Regions from separate parts of the Stenotrophomonas sp. TWI1149 genome, predicted to be linked through region 4. Evidence: predicted binding sites of a transcription regulator. Region 4 holds the regulator's gene; each other region holds the start of a gene.
The links. Region 4 encodes FliA, which starts transcription of late flagellar genes. Its sites were predicted from a motif close to TAAAGTTTNNCNNNCNNNGGCCGATAA; they were not measured.
Positions count from the first base shown of each region.

Region 1: a site for FliA is predicted at 1,669-1,695, ahead of ABE424_RS04800 (methyl-accepting chemotaxis protein). Genes of this name have one in related genera too.
Region 2: a site for FliA is predicted at 2,551-2,577, ahead of ABE424_RS09845 (methyl-accepting chemotaxis protein). Genes of this name have one in related genera too.
Region 3: a site for FliA is predicted at 2,551-2,577, ahead of ABE424_RS15695 (GGDEF domain-containing protein). Genes of this name have one in related genera too.

Region 1 is NZ_JBDJLB010000003.1:181,986-186,174, forward strand. Features, by position in the region: gene ABE424_RS04800 (methyl-accepting chemotaxis protein) at 1-1,456, opposite strand, end outside; gene ABE424_RS04805 (PAS domain S-box protein) at 1,737-3,884, opposite strand; gene ABE424_RS04810 (Tex family protein) at 4,113-4,189, opposite strand, start outside.
Region 2 is NZ_JBDJLB010000007.1:99,129-103,317, forward strand. Features, by position in the region: gene ABE424_RS09845 (methyl-accepting chemotaxis protein) at 1-2,522, opposite strand, end outside; gene ABE424_RS09850 (hypothetical protein) at 2,881-3,024, shown strand; gene ABE424_RS09855 (hypothetical protein) at 3,021-3,224, shown strand; gene ABE424_RS09860 (nuclear transport factor 2 family protein) at 3,348-3,869, shown strand; gene ABE424_RS09865 (MFS transporter) at 3,790-4,189, opposite strand, start outside.
Region 3 is NZ_JBDJLB010000014.1:17,096-21,284, reverse strand. Features, by position in the region: gene ABE424_RS15705 (hypothetical protein) at 1-348, opposite strand, end outside; gene ABE424_RS15700 (sigma-70 family RNA polymerase sigma factor) at 335-871, opposite strand; gene ABE424_RS15695 (GGDEF domain-containing protein) at 929-2,494, opposite strand; gene ABE424_RS15690 (NAD-dependent dehydratase) at 2,628-3,266, shown strand; gene ABE424_RS15685 (tryptophan 2,3-dioxygenase family protein) at 3,362-4,189, shown strand, end outside.
Region 4 is NZ_JBDJLB010000004.1:127,954-132,142, reverse strand. Features, by position in the region: gene ABE424_RS06110 (chemotaxis protein CheA) at 1-697, opposite strand, end outside; gene ABE424_RS06105 (protein phosphatase CheZ) at 703-1,317, opposite strand; gene cheY (chemotaxis response regulator CheY) at 1,317-1,709, opposite strand; gene ABE424_RS06095 (RNA polymerase sigma factor FliA) at 1,726-2,472, opposite strand; gene ABE424_RS06090 (MinD/ParA family protein) at 2,469-3,356, opposite strand; gene flhF (flagellar biosynthesis protein FlhF) at 3,343-4,189, opposite strand, start outside.

The DNA.
Region 1 (4,189 bases), on a different contig from region 4:
GCGACAGCGAGCGGATTTCCGAGGCGACCACGGCAAAGCCACGGCCATGCGCACCCGCGCGGGCCGCCTCCACCGCCGCGTTGAGCGCCAGGATATTGGTCTGGAACGCGATGCCGTCGATCACCCCGATGATGTCGACGATGCGGCGCGAGGAATCATTGATCAGCGACATGGTCGAGACCACCTCGTGCACCACCTGCCCACCCTGCGCGGCCACCTCCACCGCGCCGCCGGCCAGTTGATTGGCCTGGCGGGCATTGTCGGCGGTGCGACGCACCGTGGCGGTCAGGCCCTTCATCGAAACAGCGGTTTCCTCCAGCGAGGCGGCCTGCTGTTCGGTACGCACAGACAGGTCGCTGTTGCCTTCGGCGATCTCGCTGGCACCCACCGCGATGGTGTCGGCGGCCAGCTTGATCTGGGCGATGATCCCGGCCATCGCCTCCACCAGCGCATTGATGCCCTGGCACAGCTCGGCGATCGGGCCGGACTTGTCCTCGGTGGCGATATGACCGGTCAGGTCGCCGGCCTGCGCCGCGGCGACGACCTCGCGCGTCTGCGCGACGGCCTGCTGCAGCGCCAGGGTGTCACGCACCTGCACGGTGATGTCGGTGGCGTACTTGACGACCTTGAACGGGCGTCCGTTCATGTCGTAGATCGGGTTGTACGACGCCTGGATCCAGACCTCGCGCCCGCCTTTGCCCAGCCGCTTGTACTGGCCGGCATCGTACTCGCCGCGGCCCAGCTTGGTCCAGAACGCACGGTACTCCGCACTCTGCCGATAGTCGGGCTCGGCGAACATCGCATGATGCTGCCCGCGCACCTCGTCCAGGGCGTATCCCATCGCGGCGAGGAAATTCTCGTTGGCGGCCAGGATGCGGCCCTCCAGGTCGAACTCGATCACGGCCTGCGATTTGTTGATCGCCGCCAGCTGGCCGGCGAAATCGGCGGCCTGGAACTTCTGCGCGGTGATGTCGGTGGCGAACTTCACCACCTTGTAGGGCCGCCCGTGGCTGTCGAAGACCGGGTTGTAGGATGCCTGGATCCAGATTTCGCGGCCGCCCTTACCCAGCCGCCGATACTGGCCCGCCTCGAACTCACCGCGGCCCAGGTTGGCCCAGAAGTCCCGGTATTCCCTGCTCTGCGCATACTCGGCATCGACGAACATGGCGTGGTGTTTGCCCTGGATTTCCTCCAGGGTATAGCCCAGTGTCTGCAGGAAATTGTCGTTGGCGTGCACGATGGTGCCGTCGAGATGGAACTCGATCACCGCCTGAACCCGGTGCAGCGCCTTGACCTGGTCTTCCAGCTCGGCCTGCCGCTGCAGCGCGGCAGATGCCGCGGCGCCATGGGCGGCGCGACGGGAAACGAACAATGCGGTGAGCGAACGCCACAACGAGCCTGCATCGGCGTCGCTGTCACGACCTGGCACATGCGTGTGCAAGCCTGAAGTAATCATCTTTAGACCTCGGTGTCCTGTTAGCGAATAGGTCAGCGCCGGGCGGTGGCCCGGTGGCGGTATTCCGTTGGCTGGGACTCACGAAGATCGCCAGTGGTGATGACGTTGCTTCGATGGACTGCAAACACCGGGCAAGCCGGTGAACAAGAACCATTAAAAAAGGTGTACGGCCAGGCATCCACGTGAGCAGAGAGGCAGCAACTGCGAGTCATATAACGGCGCGTCTTCTGAAAGCTTTAGGGCCGTCATCGTCGCTGTGTGACGCAGGGTGGACCCGCGCCTACTCGCCGCTTTCGCTGGCATCGAGCGCGTCCAGCGGGTCGATCGCACCGAGCGCCTGGGCTTCCACCTGCACGTTGTCGCGCCCCAGCGCCTTGGCCCGGTAGCACTGCGCATCCGCCGCCGCCACGGCGTCATCCACGCTCATGCCGCCGAACAGGGGCGCGATGCCGATGCTCGCGCCCACGCTCAGCCGGCGCTGGTCCCAGGGGATGGACAACCCGCGCATCGCCTCGAGCAGGTCGATGGCGATGCGGCGGGCACGCTTGAGCGAACAGCCGGCCAGGATCACCGCGAACTCATCGCCCCCCAGCCGCGCCACGATGTCCGAATCCCGCACCCCGTGCCGCAATACGCTGGCCACGGCCCACAGCACCGCATCACCGGCCAGATGGCCGTGGGTGTCATTGACCGGTTTGAAGTGGTCCAGGTCGATGTACATCAACGAGGCCGACTGGCCGGTGCGGGCCACGCGGGTGATGGCCTGCTGCAGGTGCGCCTCGAATCCGCGCCGGTTGCTCAGCTCGGTCAGCGGGTCGATCTCGGCCAGGTGCCGGGCCTCGCGCTGGCGCGCGCGCTGCTGGGTGACGTCACGGATCACCCAGACCGCGCCGCTGGTCAGCCCGTCCTCATCGCGCAGCCAGGCACGGGTCAGGTCGACCGGCAGCAGGTGGGTTCCCACCGCGAGCAGCAGGTCCGAATGCAGGTCGACCGCATTGCTGTCCGGGTCGAGCAGCACCGCCACGTCCAACGGCGAGCGCGGCGCGTACTCGGTGGTGAGTTCCACCACCTCCTGCAGCCGGCTCCCGGCCAGTGCGTCGGCGCCCTCGCCCGCCAGCGCGCGGGTGGCCGCTGCGTTGGCGTACTGGATGCCACCGTGCAGGTCCAGGGTCAGCACCATGTCGGCCACCGCATCCAGCGTGACCCGGGTGCGCTGCTCGGATTCGCGCAGCTGCTGGCCGCTGAGTCGTTGCGCGGTCACGTCCTGGATCTGGGAGACGAAATGCAGTGGCTCGCCATTTTCCGTGCGGACCAGCGAGACCGACAGCCGCCCCCAGACCAGGTTGCCGGCCTTGCCCAGGTAGCGCTTCTCCATGTGGTAATGCTCACGGCGGCCGGCCAGCAGATCGCCAAGCAGGGCGAGGTCGGTATGCAGGTCGTCCGGATGCGTCAATGTCTGGAAATCGATCAGCAGCAGCTCGGCACGGGTGTAGCCGAGGATGCCGCACAGCGAATCGTTGACGTCCAGCCAGCGCCCCTCCAGCGATACCAGGGCCATCCCCAGCGCCGCGGACGAGAACGCCCCGGCGAACTTTTCCGAGGCCAGGAATGCCTGCTCGCGGACCTGCAGCAGCGGGGTCAGGTCGACCGCCATGCCGACGTAGCCGATCCGGTTGCCGCCGGCGCAGTCCAGCGGACTGATCGACAGGCGCACCTGGCGGCGCTCGCCGTCCTTGCGCAGGAACGTCCACTGATGTGACCAGGTGCCCTGCGCGGCCCGCGCGCTCAACGCCTCGAACACGGTCGGCAGACGCCCGTCCGCCCCCATCTGGGGCTGCAGGTAGGCACGCATCTCCTCCGGATCGTGGAAGAGGCCCGGGTTGACCCGTCCGAGCACTTCATCGGGGCGGTAGCCGAGCAGTTTCTGCGCACCGGTGTTGAACAGATTGACCACCCCGTCGATGTCGGTGGCGATCACCGCAACCTCGTCGGAGGCATCGACGACCGCCTGCAGGCGCTGGCGCATGTTCGCCGCATCCTGCCGGGCCTCCTGCAGCTCGGTGACATCGGCATGCGCGCCGGCCATCCACAGCGGCCGGCCCTGTGCATCGCGTTCGTAGACGCGGCCCCGGTCCTGCACCCAGATCCAGTGGCCCTTCTTGTGCCGCATCCGGCACAGGCTGTCGTAGCGCGGCGAGCGGCCCGCCATGTGCTCCTCGAGCAACGCGTTGGACTGGGCCAGGTCGTCGGGATGCACCAGCCGGAAGAAGGTCTCCGGCGTGATCGGCGCCAGTTCCTCGCGGGTGTAGCCCACGATCTCCGCCCAGCGTTCGTTGACCCGCATCTGGTTACCGGGAATGTCCCAGTCCCAGGTGCCCGCCGCGGTGCCCTCGATGATCATCTCCAGCCGGTGGCGCTGTTCGGCCATCTCGCGCAGCGCGGCGCCAGCGCGGTCATCGGCGCTGCGGCCCGCCCGGTCGCCCGGTCCTGCCTGGTCGTCTGTCATCTGGGCTCCCCGCCGTCCACCTACCCTACGGGCATTGAACGCGAAGTGTGCGTAAACCCGGGCGAAACCAGAAGTGCCTCCGCCCATCGGCGGGACCAGAAACGCCAAGGGCCGCCCGAAGGCGGCCCCTGGCAGGCAGCGGAGAGGCGCTCAGCCGCCGCGCTTGGCCCGGGCGAAGGCGTCGGCCAGCGCATTGTTGGCCGGCGGCGCGGCACTGCCCGGGCGCG
Region 2 (4,189 bases), on a different contig from region 4:
ACCACGAACGCATCGACGGCGTCGCCCAGCACGGTCGCCTGCCGTTCCAGCGCGCGGGCCGAGGCGGAGGCCTCTTCGACCAGCGCGGCATTCTGCTGGGTGCTCCCATCCATCTGCAGCAGGGTCTGGCTCACCTGCTCGATGCCCACCGTCTGCTGCTGCGACGCCGCTGAAATGCTGGCCATGATCGCGGTGACCCGCTGCACGCTGCCGACGATCTCGCCCATGGTCGCGCCCGCGCTGTCGACCTGCCGGGTCCCAGCGTCGACCTTCTCGACCGACGCGTCGATCAGCTGCTTGATCTGGCGCGCGGCATCGGCGCTGCGCTGTGCGAGCAGGCGCACTTCGCTGGCCACCACGGCGAAGCTGCGCCCCTGTTCGCCCGCCCGCGCGGCTTCCACGGCGGCGTTCAGGGCCAGGATGTTGGTCTGGAACGCGATCCCGTCGATGACCCCGGTGATCTCTCCGATCCGGCGCGAGGACAGCGCGATGTCGGCCATGGTGGTCACCACCTGCGCGACCGATTCGCCGCCGCGGGCCGCGACCTCGGCAGCGCGGATCGCCAGCAGGTTCGCCTGCTGCGCCGAGTCCGCGTTCTGCCGCACGGTGGCGGAGAGTTCTTCCATCGAGGAGGCGGTCTCTTCCAGGTGTGCCGCCTGGCGCTCGGTGCGGTCGGACAGATCATGGTTGCCCGCGACGATCTCACCGGAAGCGGCGTTGATCGCCAGCGAGGCCTGCTGGATGCGCGCGACGATGTCGGTGAGCTGGATGACCGTGGCGTTGGCATCGTCGCGCAACCGCGCGAACACGCCGTGGAAGTCGCCCTGCATGCGCACGCGCAGATCCCCCTGCGCCAGCGCCGAGAGCAGGCCCTGCACGCCGGACAGGTTGCTCTGGAAGGTATCGAGCAGGTGGTTGATGCTCAGCGCCAGGGTCTTCACGAAACCCTGTTTGCCCTCCACTGCGATCCGCCCGTGCAGTTCGCCGCGGGCGGCCGCATCGACCAGCGCGGCCACTTCATTCTCCACCGTGGTTTCCAGCGCGCGGCTGCGCCACTCCACGGCAGCACCGAGCAGGTGGTCGTGCTCCACGATCGGGGTGATCACCAGCTGGTAGCGGATGCCCGCGTGCTCGATCTCCCGGCTGGCACGCTGGCCGCCCTGCAGCGTGGGCAGCAAGCTGGCGAAGGCCGGATGCAGGGCGGCAGCGGGTTGGCCGCTGCAGTCCTCGTGCACCATCTGCAGTTCGGTGAGCAACGCCTGGTTGAGGAAGCCGATCCGCCCTTCGCCATCGAGCACCATCACCCCGGTCTGGGCGCTGTCCAGCGCCTGGCGGGCGCGGGTGTTGTCGCGCGCCACGGCGCGCTCGGCCTCGATCCGCTCGCGCAGGCGCTGCTGCATGTGGCGCAGGCGCGCGGCGAGCTGGCCGATCTCGTCGTGCGGATTGTGGATGGTCAGCACGGTGTCGAGACGATCCTCGGCGATGTCCTCGGCGAAACGCAGCGTATCGGCGATCGGCCGACGGACCGCGCGCAGCACCAGCAGCAGCGTTGCGATCAACACCACCGCCACCAGCAGCAGGGTCAGCGCGAACACGATGCCCATGGTGCTGGCACGTGCGGCCTGCCGCTCGCGCGCCGCCGCCAGGGCCTGCGCCTGTGCCTGCTGCAGCGCCTGCAGACCGGGACCGATCTGGGCGGCGGTCTCGGCCAGTGACTGCGCCTCCACATCCAGCCCGATACGGGCGGCGGTGTAGGCCAGCAGCGCGCCCTGATAGGCATCCATCTGCGTCCGCAACGTGTCCTGCGCTTCTACGCCCAGCCGCGCATCGGCCAAGGACAGATCGAACGGCAGCTTCTGCTCGCTGGCGCGATCGGTATGCGCCGACTCCCCGGTGAGCAGCAGCAGGCTCTCCTCGCGGCGCATCTTCTGCAGCTGTGCGATCAGCACGGGACGCGCGCTTGCCTCCACGCTGGCTTCCAGCGTTGCAGCCGCCGCTTCCAGTTGCGCGCGCAGGCCGGCATCGCCGCGCCCCATTTCGTCCACACGGGTGTTGAGGGCTGCGATGCCTTCCGCGAAATCACCCGCCCGCGCAGCCACCTCACGCAGCGCATCGGCGCTGCCGGCATCATGGGGATCGCGCTGCAGCTGGGCCAGGGTCGCCTGCAGGCGCTGCTGCGCCGCCTGCAACGCCTCGCGGTCGGCGTCATCGAAGGTGGCGGCATAGCGGGTCTGCAGCCGCCGTGCATCGGCGATCTCGGTGGCCAGCGTCGCGGCCAGCGCCGCCTCCTGCTGGTGCGCCGCGAACGCCTCGGCCGCGCGCTCGGTATCATGGCGCGTCCAGCCGTACATCATCGCGACCGCGAACAGGCCCAGGCAGCAGACCAGCAGGCTGGCCGTGAGTTTCCGTGCAACGCTGAGACGGCCGAGGGCGGCAAGCCGGCGCAGGGGGGACAAGCGGATTCGATAGCGGTCACCCAGGCGGGTGACGAACAACGACAGGCGGCGGGGGACGGCCGACATCACGTACTCCAGGCGGAAGGACGCATCGGTATCGGCGGGCGCGCGGTGAACTTTAGCGCCGATTTCGACGCGCGCCCTTGGCCCTCCCCGGAGGCTCCCCGTTGTAAGGGGACCAGGCGACGACGTGATGACGATCAGGCGACAAGCGCGGTACTACGGCTGGCGACCTTGGCGGGGCGCGCGGCGGTCCGCGACGCATGAACGCGCGACAGTGAACGAAGGGACAACACCTTCACGGCGATTGCGTTGAACTAGCACTGGGATCGCGGCCGGGGCCGCTGCAGGACCGGGTGTGCCCTCTACCGCACATCAGGTTGATCACGACGCTTGACGCCATACCGCACGGAGAGAGACCGCCATGAATGCCGCCTTCAAGATCTTTCTGCTCGCCGGCGCACTGCTGTACGGCCTGCCGGGGCTGGTGTGGTGGGTGAACCATCGGCGGGCGAAGCGCGCCCGATTGGCCCAGGGCGTGGTCAGCGTCGAGGCCCGCGCGCCATGAGCGGCGGCACCGGTACGAACGCGGCAACCCACCTGACCGAAGCACAGCGGCAGATCCTCCGCGACATCAACGCCACGCGTCCGGTCAGCGATGAAGCGGCCAACTGGGCCGTCAAGGCCGGCTATGCGGCCCAGGCGGAAGATGGCGACATCGACCTGACCCAGGCCGGCCGCCAGCGGGTGGACTCCAGCACGCTGTAACCGGCCGGGGCCATGGGCACTCTGCCGTGCCCCGTACGTCATCCTTCCGAATGACACTTGAAGGGCCCCCCGCCCCGTGCGAAAAGTGGTGCCCACTCTGGCCCGATGGAAGCAGGCACCCCGATGAGGCACTCCCCCGCTGCGTTCGCCGTCGTGCTCGTGGCTGCCGGCATGCTCGCGCCCGTGTCAGCGCACGCTGGCGAGGAAGCCGTGGACGCAGCCGCCCTCACGCGCACCGTCACCGCGCTGGATGATCAGGTCTTCGACGCTTACAACCGCTGCGACCTGGATGCCTTCGCCGGCTACTTTTCGCCGACCGTCGAGTTCTATCACGACAGCGGCGGGGCCACCTTCGATCGCGACACGGTGGTATCCAACACGCGGAAGTACATTTGCCACAAGGTGCGCCGCGAACGGGTTCCGGGGACGCTCAAGGTGTACCCGATCAAGGATTTCGGCGCGATCGAGGAAGGCGAGCACCGCTTCTGCGAGGTCGCGACCGGCAACTGCGAAGGCAGCGCGAAGTTCGTGATGGTCTGGCAGCACAAGGACGGGCAATGGCAGCTCACGCGGGTGCTGAGCTACGGCCATCGCGCGTTGACCGGGGCTGAGAAGGCGGCGCTGGAGCCGACGGGAACGAGGTAGGGCCTGAGCGGCCAGCAATGCACAGCGCCACTGCGGCAACCGCGAAGCCGCTGGTGAGCCAGAGATTGGCGGTCAGGCCGAGCCGATCCAGCGCCTGACCGCCCAGCCACGCGCCGGATGCGATCCCGACATTGAAGGCACCGACATACAGTGCGGAGGCGACTTCGACCGCCCCCGGCGCGGCCTTCATCATCCACGTCATCAAGCCCACCGACACCCCGCCGTAGGCCAACCCCCACGCCAGCAGCGCCAAGGCACCGCACAGGCGCGATTCGCCGATGGACAGGAACAGCAACGGCACCAGTACCAGACCCGCTGCG
Region 3 (4,189 bases), on a different contig from region 4:
CGCGGCCAGCTGGTGCGATTGCTCCAGCACTGTCTGCGTCGGCTGCAGCTGCCGGCGGCGCTGCAGGCGGGTGATGCTGGCGATGATCACCGCGATGCAATAGGCATGCAGCGCCAGCGCGCTGAGCATCACTGCCAGCGGCGGTTGCTGCCACCACTGGCTGCCGCAGTACACCGCCAACCCCAGCCAGAACACCAGCTGCAGTCCCTGCCACAGGCTGAAGAGGCCGAGCTGGCGCTGGACGCTGCGTTGCCGATGGCTGCGCCACGCCGCCAGCGCGAAGGCCTCCTGCGCGTCAGTGGGGTTCCCGACGCTGTTCCACAGCTGCTTGAGTTCATCCGGTTGCATGGCGGGCTCCTCGGTCCGTGGGATTCAGGCGCGTGCGCAGTTGCTGGCGCAGGCGGTGCAGGCGGGTGGAGACGTTGGCGACGCTGATGCCCAGCACCTCGGCGATCTGGCGGTGGTCGTGGTCGTCCAGGTGCAGCAGCATCAGCGCACGGTCCAGCGGCGGCAGCGCATGGATGGCGACCTCCAGCTGACGCAGGGCGTGGCGCTGTTCGGGCGGAAGCGCTTCGTCGGCCGCGGGCAGATCGTCATCCAGGGGCGCGTGGCGCTGCTGCCTGTGCTGCTGCCGCCGCCATTGCGAGATCGCCACGTTGAGTGCCACCCGGTACAGCCAGGTCGAAAAGCGCGCGCGCGCCGGGTCGAACCCTTCGAACGCCGCCCACCCCTGCATGCTGATCTCCTGGACCAGATCGAGCCGATCCTCGGGATGATGGCAGTAGCCGCGTGCCACGTTCAGCACGATGCCGCGGTGCTGCTCCAGCAGCGCGGCAAAGCGCGGGCGCAGGTCGGTGTCGCGTGCGGGCAGTGTCATGTCCATACCCGGGTGATTCGCGCCGGTGCGCGGAATATCACAGCCACGGGATCAGCCTGCCGGGGGTTCGGCCGCCTGCACGCGGTTCTTGCCGACCCGCTTGGCCGCATACAGCGCCGCATCGGCGCGCCGCAGCAGCGCGTCCGCCGCTTCGCCCGGCAGCCATTGCGCCAGCCCGGCGCTGAAATGCACCGGCACCCGCTGTCCGTCCAGCGGCAGCGGCCGCTGCGCCAGCGAGCGCTGCAGGCGCAGCAGGGTGGACATGCTGTCCGCTGCCGGCGTTTCCGGCAGCAGCAGGACGAACTCATCTCCGCCCAGGCGCGCGATCGCATCGCTGCTGCGCAGGTGCAACTGGCAGACTTCGACCAGGTGGCGCAGCACCGCATCGCCGCCGGCATGGCCGTGCAGCGTGTTGGTCTGGTGGAAATCGTCCAGGTCGAGCAGGGCCAGCGCCAGCGGATGGCCGTGGCGGGCGGCGCGCGCCCGTTCGCGCTCGAGCAGTTCGTCGAGCCCGCGCCGGTTGAGCGCACCGGTCAGCGGGTCACTGCGGATCAACCCGGACACCTCGCGCAGCTCGTGCTCCAGCTCGGCGATGCGCTGTTCGGCCTGCTCCACTTCGCGGCGCGCGTTGCCGAGGTGGTCGCGCGCCTGCAGGGCCTGGTCCTGGACCCGGCCGGTATCCTGCAGGACGTCCTGCAGCAGCTGGTTGAGATCGGCGATGCTGCGCGCCTCCTTCAGGGCCAGTGCGTAACTGCTGATCCGGTCGTGGTACTCGCCGGTGCTGACCGCCATGCCGTCCAGGCGCTCGATGAAGCCGCCCATGACGTTCTTCATCGCCGCCTTGGATTCGACAATGCCCTGCTTGAGCAGGCCCTGCTTGTAGATCACTTCGCGCAGGTTGGCGCGTGCCTGTTCCACCGAGTCGCGATCGAGCGGGCCACCGATCAGCGAGCGCACCGCGTGCACCTGGCCGTGCAGCCAGCTGCTGTCATCGAGCAGCTCGCTGATGTTGTCCAGCAGCAGATCGAACAGGCTCAGCAGCAGCTCCTGCTGTTCCTGCCAGCCATCGCTGCGCACGCCGATCTGGTGCGACAGCTCGCGCAGCCGCAGTTCGATCGGCTGCAGCGGCTGGCCCGGATGCCAGTGGCGCAGTTCACCGGCCAGCTGCACCGGCTCCTCGCGCAGCTCGGGCATGTTCTGCAGCAGGCTGGCCACGGTCACCCCGACGGTGTGCCGCAGCAGCTCGCGCAGGCGCAGGCTGTCCGGCTGGCCGTCCGGCGTTTCCTGTTCGATGGTGCGGATGTACTTGTCGATCAGCTGGCGCATCGCGCGGCCGTAGCTGACCCAGTCGGCGCTGCGCTGCGCCGACTGCAGGCGCAGGCCCATGTCGCCCAGCTCGCCGGGGAGGGTGGACATGCCGTTGGCAAAGGCGGCCAGCAGCGGCTCGGGCGCATCGATGCCGGCGAACAGGCGCTGCAGCATCGCGCTGCTGCCGCCCTTGGGCCCGGGCGCCGGCTCGCTGGCGGTGTCCAGCACCGTGCCCGGGCTCTGCCGCCGCGACAGCAGCCGCCCGACGGCGGTACCGGGGCTGGGGGGAGCATCGTGCGGGTCCGTCATGCGGCAGATCCTTGCAGGGCACGGCCAAGGGCCGGAGCGGTGGAGAGGTGGGAACAGTATCGGCGCAGTCGGGTCGGGCTTGAACCGGCCCTGCATGGCAGGATGGTAAGCACGGCAATGGCAGGAGCGTGCGATGAAGGTGATGCTGGTGGGAGCGACCGGACTGGTCGGCGGTCATGTGCTGCGGCAACTGCTGGACGACCCCCGCTGCGATGCGGTGGTGGCCCCGACCCGGCGGCCGGTGGGCGTCACCGACGCGGCGCTGCTCAATCCCGTGGTGGACTTCGCGCAGCTGCCGGCCGAGGCCGACTGGTGGGCGGTGGATGCCGTGATCTGCGCGCTCGGTACCACGATCAAGCAGGCCGGCAGCAAGGAAGCGTTCGCCCGGGTCGACCATGATTTCCCGCTGGCCGTGGCGCGGCGGGCGCGTGCCCACGGCGCGCATGCCTTTGCGTTGAACTCGGCGATGGGCGCCGACCCGGGCTCGCGGATCTTCTACAACCAGGTCAAGGGCCGGCTGGAACAGGACCTGCGGGACCTGGGCTATCCGTCGCTGACCCTGGTCCGCCCCGGGCTGATCGGAGGCGAGCGTGCCGAGCGGCGTACCGGCGAGCATCTGGCCAGTGTGGTGCTGGGCGTGCTGGGTCCGGTGCTGCCGCGCGCGTGGCGGATCAACCCGGCCGAGACCATTGCCGCCGCGCTGGTCGAGGCGGTGCTGGTGCCGACGCCCGGCGTCAGGATCGTGGGCTCGGCCGATCTGGCGGAGCGCTGAGCCGCTGAGCCGCTGAGCCGCTGACGGGCGGATGCGCGGCCACCCGGCCACCCGGCCACTGCGCTACCCTTTCTGCCCCTCAAGCGGTCCCTGCCATGTCCGTCGACAAGAACCAACGCGATCTCGAAGCTGGTATCCATACCGATCTGGAGGGGCGGCTGACCTACGGCGGTTACCTGCGTCTGGACCAGCTGCTGTCGGCCCAGCAGCCGCTGTCCAACCCGGCGCACCACGACGAGATGCTGTTCATCATCCAGCACCAGACCTCGGAGCTGTGGCTGAAGCTGCTGGCGCACGAACTGCGCGCGGCGATCGGGTTCCTGCAGCGCGACGAGGTGTGGCAGTGCCGCAAGGTGCTGGCGCGCAGCAAGCAGGTGCTGCGCCAGCTGACCGAACAGTGGTCGGTACTGGAGACGTTGACGCCCTCCGAGTACATGGGCTTCCGCGACGTGCTGGGTCCGTCCTCGGGCTTCCAGTCGCTGCAGTACCGCTACATCGAATTCCTGCTGGGCAACAAGAACGCGCAGATGCTGCAGGTGTTCTCGCATGACCCGGCCGGCCAGGCCCAGCTGCAGGAGGTGCTCGATGCCCCCAGCCTGTACGAGGAGTTCCTGCGCTACCTGGCCCGCTTCGGCCATCCGGTCCCGGCCGGCTACCAGGGCCGCGACTGGCAGCAGCCGCACGTGGCCGACGAAGCGCTGCACCCGGTGTTCGAGCGGATCTACCAGAACACCGACCGTTTCTGGCGCGAGTATTCGCTGTGCGAGGACCTAGTCGATCTGGAGACCGCCTTCCAGCTCTGGCGCTTCCGCCACATGCGCACGGTGATGCGGATCATCGGCTTCAAGCGCGGTACCGGCGGCTCCAGCGGGGTCGGCTTCCTGCGCCAGGCGCTGGAGCTGACCTTCTTCCCGGAGCTGTTC
Region 4 (4,189 bases):
CGCGCACGGTGTGCTCGGCTTCGGCAACCGGTTTGGCCGGCGCCGGCTTGGCCATCGGCGCCGCCGGGGCGGCCACGGCACGCGGAGCCGGTGCGGCGGCGACGGCCTTGGCACCGGGAACGGCGCCACCGTGGAGCTGGTCGAGCAGGGCTTCGAACTCGTCCTCGCCGATCAGGCCGTCATCCTTCTTCGGGGCCGCGATGGCGGTCGGTGCGGCCCCGCCATGCAACTGGTCGAGCAACGCTTCGAACTCATCATCGGTGATCATCTCGCCGCCGCTGCTGGCCGTGGTGGCGGCCGCCGGCGCCGGCGTGGCCGGCCCGTTGACATCGAACTGGGCGATCAGCTCCGGCGGAGCATAGCCCGGCTCGGTGCCGGCCGAGACCGAATCGAGCATCGACTGCAGGTAATCCAGCGACTGCTGGGCCGCATCGAAGTGGTGGGCCTGCAGCGTGGCCTGGCCGGAGCGTGCCATGCCGAGGGTTTCCTCGGCGGCGTGGCACAGCTCGACCATCGCCTGGATGCCGAGGAAGCCGGCACCGCCCTTGAGCGTGTGGAAGCCCCGGAACACGGCGTTGAGCTGGTCGGTGTCCTGGGGCGCCTGCTCCAGCGACACCAGCTGTTCGCCGAGGCGGTCCAGGATTTCCTGGGCCTCGAGAATGAAGTCGGCAGCGATATCGTCTGGAACAGCACTCATGAGCGTTACAGTCCCAGGTCCGAAAGCAGGTCGTCGGCGTCGTTCTGTGACACCGCGTGGCGATCCAGGCCGTTCACGGCCGGGCCGGCCAGGCCGTTGTTGTCGCGCTTCTTTTCGTCGTCCTGCGGCGGCAGGCCGAGCGCGCCGAAGCCCTCGTGCACGCGACGCACGATCCCGACCACGCGGCGGATGATCTGCCCGGTGAGGTCCTGATAGCTCTGCGTCAGCGCGATTTCGGTGAGGTTGTGGCGGATCCGGTCCAGCTGCTGGCCCTGGTCGGGCGTCAACCCGTTGGCACGCAGCTGCTCGGTGAGCGAGCGGCATTCCTCGGCCAGGTCCAGGGTGCGGTGGGTGGCCTGTTCGGTCATCGCCACCACGTGGTCCAGGCGCGCGCAGGCGTCATCCAGCTCGCCGGCTTCGCTGGGCAGGCTGGGCAGCTCGCCCAGGGCCTGGCCGAGCTCGCGGGCCAGGCGGTTCAGGCCGGCCATCATCGGCTGCGTGCGCAGCGCGGCGAGGGCGTCGATTTCCCGGCGCCAACCGGCTTCGTCACCACTTTCCAGTGCGGCCAGGGCGTCCTGCAGGCGCTGCACCAGCGCGGATTTGTCGCTCAGGGTCTCCATCAGGCGCTCGCCGCCAGGCGTTCGAAGATCTTGCCGAGCTTTTCTTCCAGGGTCTGGGCGGTGAACGGTTTGATGATGTAGCCGTTGACGCCGGCCTGCGCCGCTTCGATGATCTGCTCGCGCTTGGCTTCAGCGGTCACCATCAGCACCGGCAGGGTCTTGAGCTTGGCGTCGGCACGCACGGCCTTGAGCAGGTCGATGCCGGTCATCACCGGCATGTTCCAGTCGGTGACCACGAAATCGAACGGCTGGCTCTGCAACATCGCCAGCGCGGCATGCCCGTCCTCGGCTTCGGCCGTATTGGTGAAGCCCAGATCGCCCAGCAGGTTCTTGACGATACGACGCATGGTCGAGAAGTCGTCGACGATCAGGATACGCATGTTCTTGTTCAAAGCACTTTCCTCGATTTCAATGGTTCTCGAGGCCGGCGTCTGCCGCCTCGAAGATCTTCAGCCGGCCCCGCAGGCGCAGCACGGCCTGGCCATGGATCTGGCACACGCGCGATTCGCTGACACCCAACACGGCGCCGATCTCTTTCAGGTTCAGTTCCTGCTCGTAGTACAGCGAGAGCACCAGCTGTTCGCGCTCGGGCAGCAGGCCGATCGCGTTGCCCAGCTCGCGCCCGAACTCACCGCGCTCCAGTACCTGCTGCGGGGTCGGGCCGCCCTGGGCGACGGTATCCAGCTCGCCCTGGTCTTCGATCCGCGATTCCAGGCTCAGCACCTGGCCGCGCGAGGCGTCCTCCATCAGGCGCAGGTAGTCGGGCAACGGCATGTCCATCGCGGCCGCCACTTCGGTGGCGCTGGCGGCGCGGCCGGTGCTCTGCTCCAGCCGGCGGATGGTCGCGGCAGCATCGCGGGCACGGCGGTGCACCGAGCGCGGTACCCAGTCGCCGCGGCGGATCTCGTCGATCATCGAGCCGCGGATGCGGATCGAGGCATAGGTCTCGAACGAGGCGCCCTGATCCGCGTCGTAGCTGCGCGAGGCCTCGATCAGGCCCATCATGCCGGCCTGGATCAGGTCATCGACCTCCACGCTGGCCGGCAGGCGCGCCGCCAGATGGTGGGCGATGCGGCGGACCAGGTCGGAGTGCTGGGCAATGCACTCGTTGGCCGCGGTCCGCTGGACTTCTTTGTATTGTGCTGCGCCCTTCATGCCGTCACCCCGCGTTGCTTGAGGATGCGTTCCAGGAAGAACTCGACCCCGCCACGCGGCTCGGTCGGGGCCTGCCAGCGCGCGGTACGGCGCGCGATTTCGGTCAATGCCAGGGCCGACGGGCTGGACGGATAGGCTTTCACCACCGGCTGCTGGCGCTGCACCGACAGGCGCAGCCAGTCATCCTGCGGCACGCAGCCCAGGTAGTTCAGCGAGACATCGGCGAGGAACTTGTCGCAGACGCGGGTCAGCTTTTCGTAGAGCACGCGACCTTCGTTCGGATCGCGGACCATGTTGGCCACGACCTGGATCCGATCCACGCCGCGTTCGCGCGAGAGCACCTTGATCAGCGCGTAGGCATCGGTGATCGAGGCCGGCTCATCGCAGACCACCACCACGGTGTCCTGCGCGGCCTGGCAGAAGGTCAGCACGCCATCGGTGATGCCGGCGGCGGTGTCCACGATCATGATGTCCAGCTCGCGTTCGAGCTCGGAGAACACGTTGACCAGGCCGACGTGCTCGGCCGGCTGCAGTTCGGCCATGTGGCGGCGGCCGGACGCGGCCGGGACCACCAGCACGCCACCGGGGCCTTCCATGATCACTTCTTCCAGGGTGCAGCGCCCGGCGACGAGGTCGGCCAGGGTCACCTTCGGCTGCAGGCCCAGGATCACGTCGATGTTGGCCAGGCCGAGGTCGGCGTCCAGCAGCAGCGTGCGTTTGCCCATGTCCGCCAGCGCCACGGCCAGATTGGCCGAAACGTTCGTTTTGCCCACGCCGCCCTTGCCGCCGGTGACGGCGATGGTGCGGACCGGGCCCAGCGGCTGGCTTCGGGTAGCCGACAACGGGAAGGTCTTGGTCAGCTTGGCGTACTCACGCGACGGCATGGTTCAACTCCGGGTTGCAGGGCATATCGGCCGCGCGGCGCAAATCTTCAAGGCGAAGTACAAGATTGGCCGCACTGGCACGGTGCAGGTCTTCGGGAACGTCCTGGCCATCGGTGACCCAGGTGATCGGCAGGCGGTGATCCACGGCCACCGACAGGGCGCTGCCAAAGCGGCCGGTCTCGTCCAGCTTGCTCAGCACCACGCCCTGCGGGTTGGCGGCGCTGAAGCGACGGACGACCTCGTCCATGTCACCGAAACTGGTGTTGGCCGGCAGCACCAGCAGGGTGCGGATCTGCTCGGCAGCGCGCAGCCACTGCAGCTGGGCGGCCAGGGCGCGGTCGCGCGGGCCCAGCCCGGCGGTGTCGATCAGGACCAGCTTGTAGTCCTTCAGGCGCTCCAGCAGCTGGTTCAGATCGCTGCCGCTGCTGGCCTCATGGACCGCGATGCCGAGCTGGCGGCCGAAGCCGTACAGCTGCTCGCGGGCGCCGATGCGGCCGGTATCGGTGGTGACCAGGGCGACGTCGCGGGCGGCATGCGCTTCGGCGAAGCGCGAGGCCAGCTTGGCGATGGTGGTGGTCTTGCCGGCGCCGGTGGGGCCGACCAGGGCGATCACGCCGCCGGCTTCGAGCGGGTCGACCGGGGCGATCGGCAGCTTCTTGGAGAGCAGGCCCAGCATCAGGCCACGGCCGCGATGGGCTTCGGTATCCAGCGGAATCTGCATGGCCACGTCGCGGCTGATGCCGGCGTCGAAGCCATACTCGTCCATCAGGTCCAGCGCGGCGGCACGGACCGGCGAGCCACGCAGACGCTCGTCGGTGAAGCGGTGCATCTCG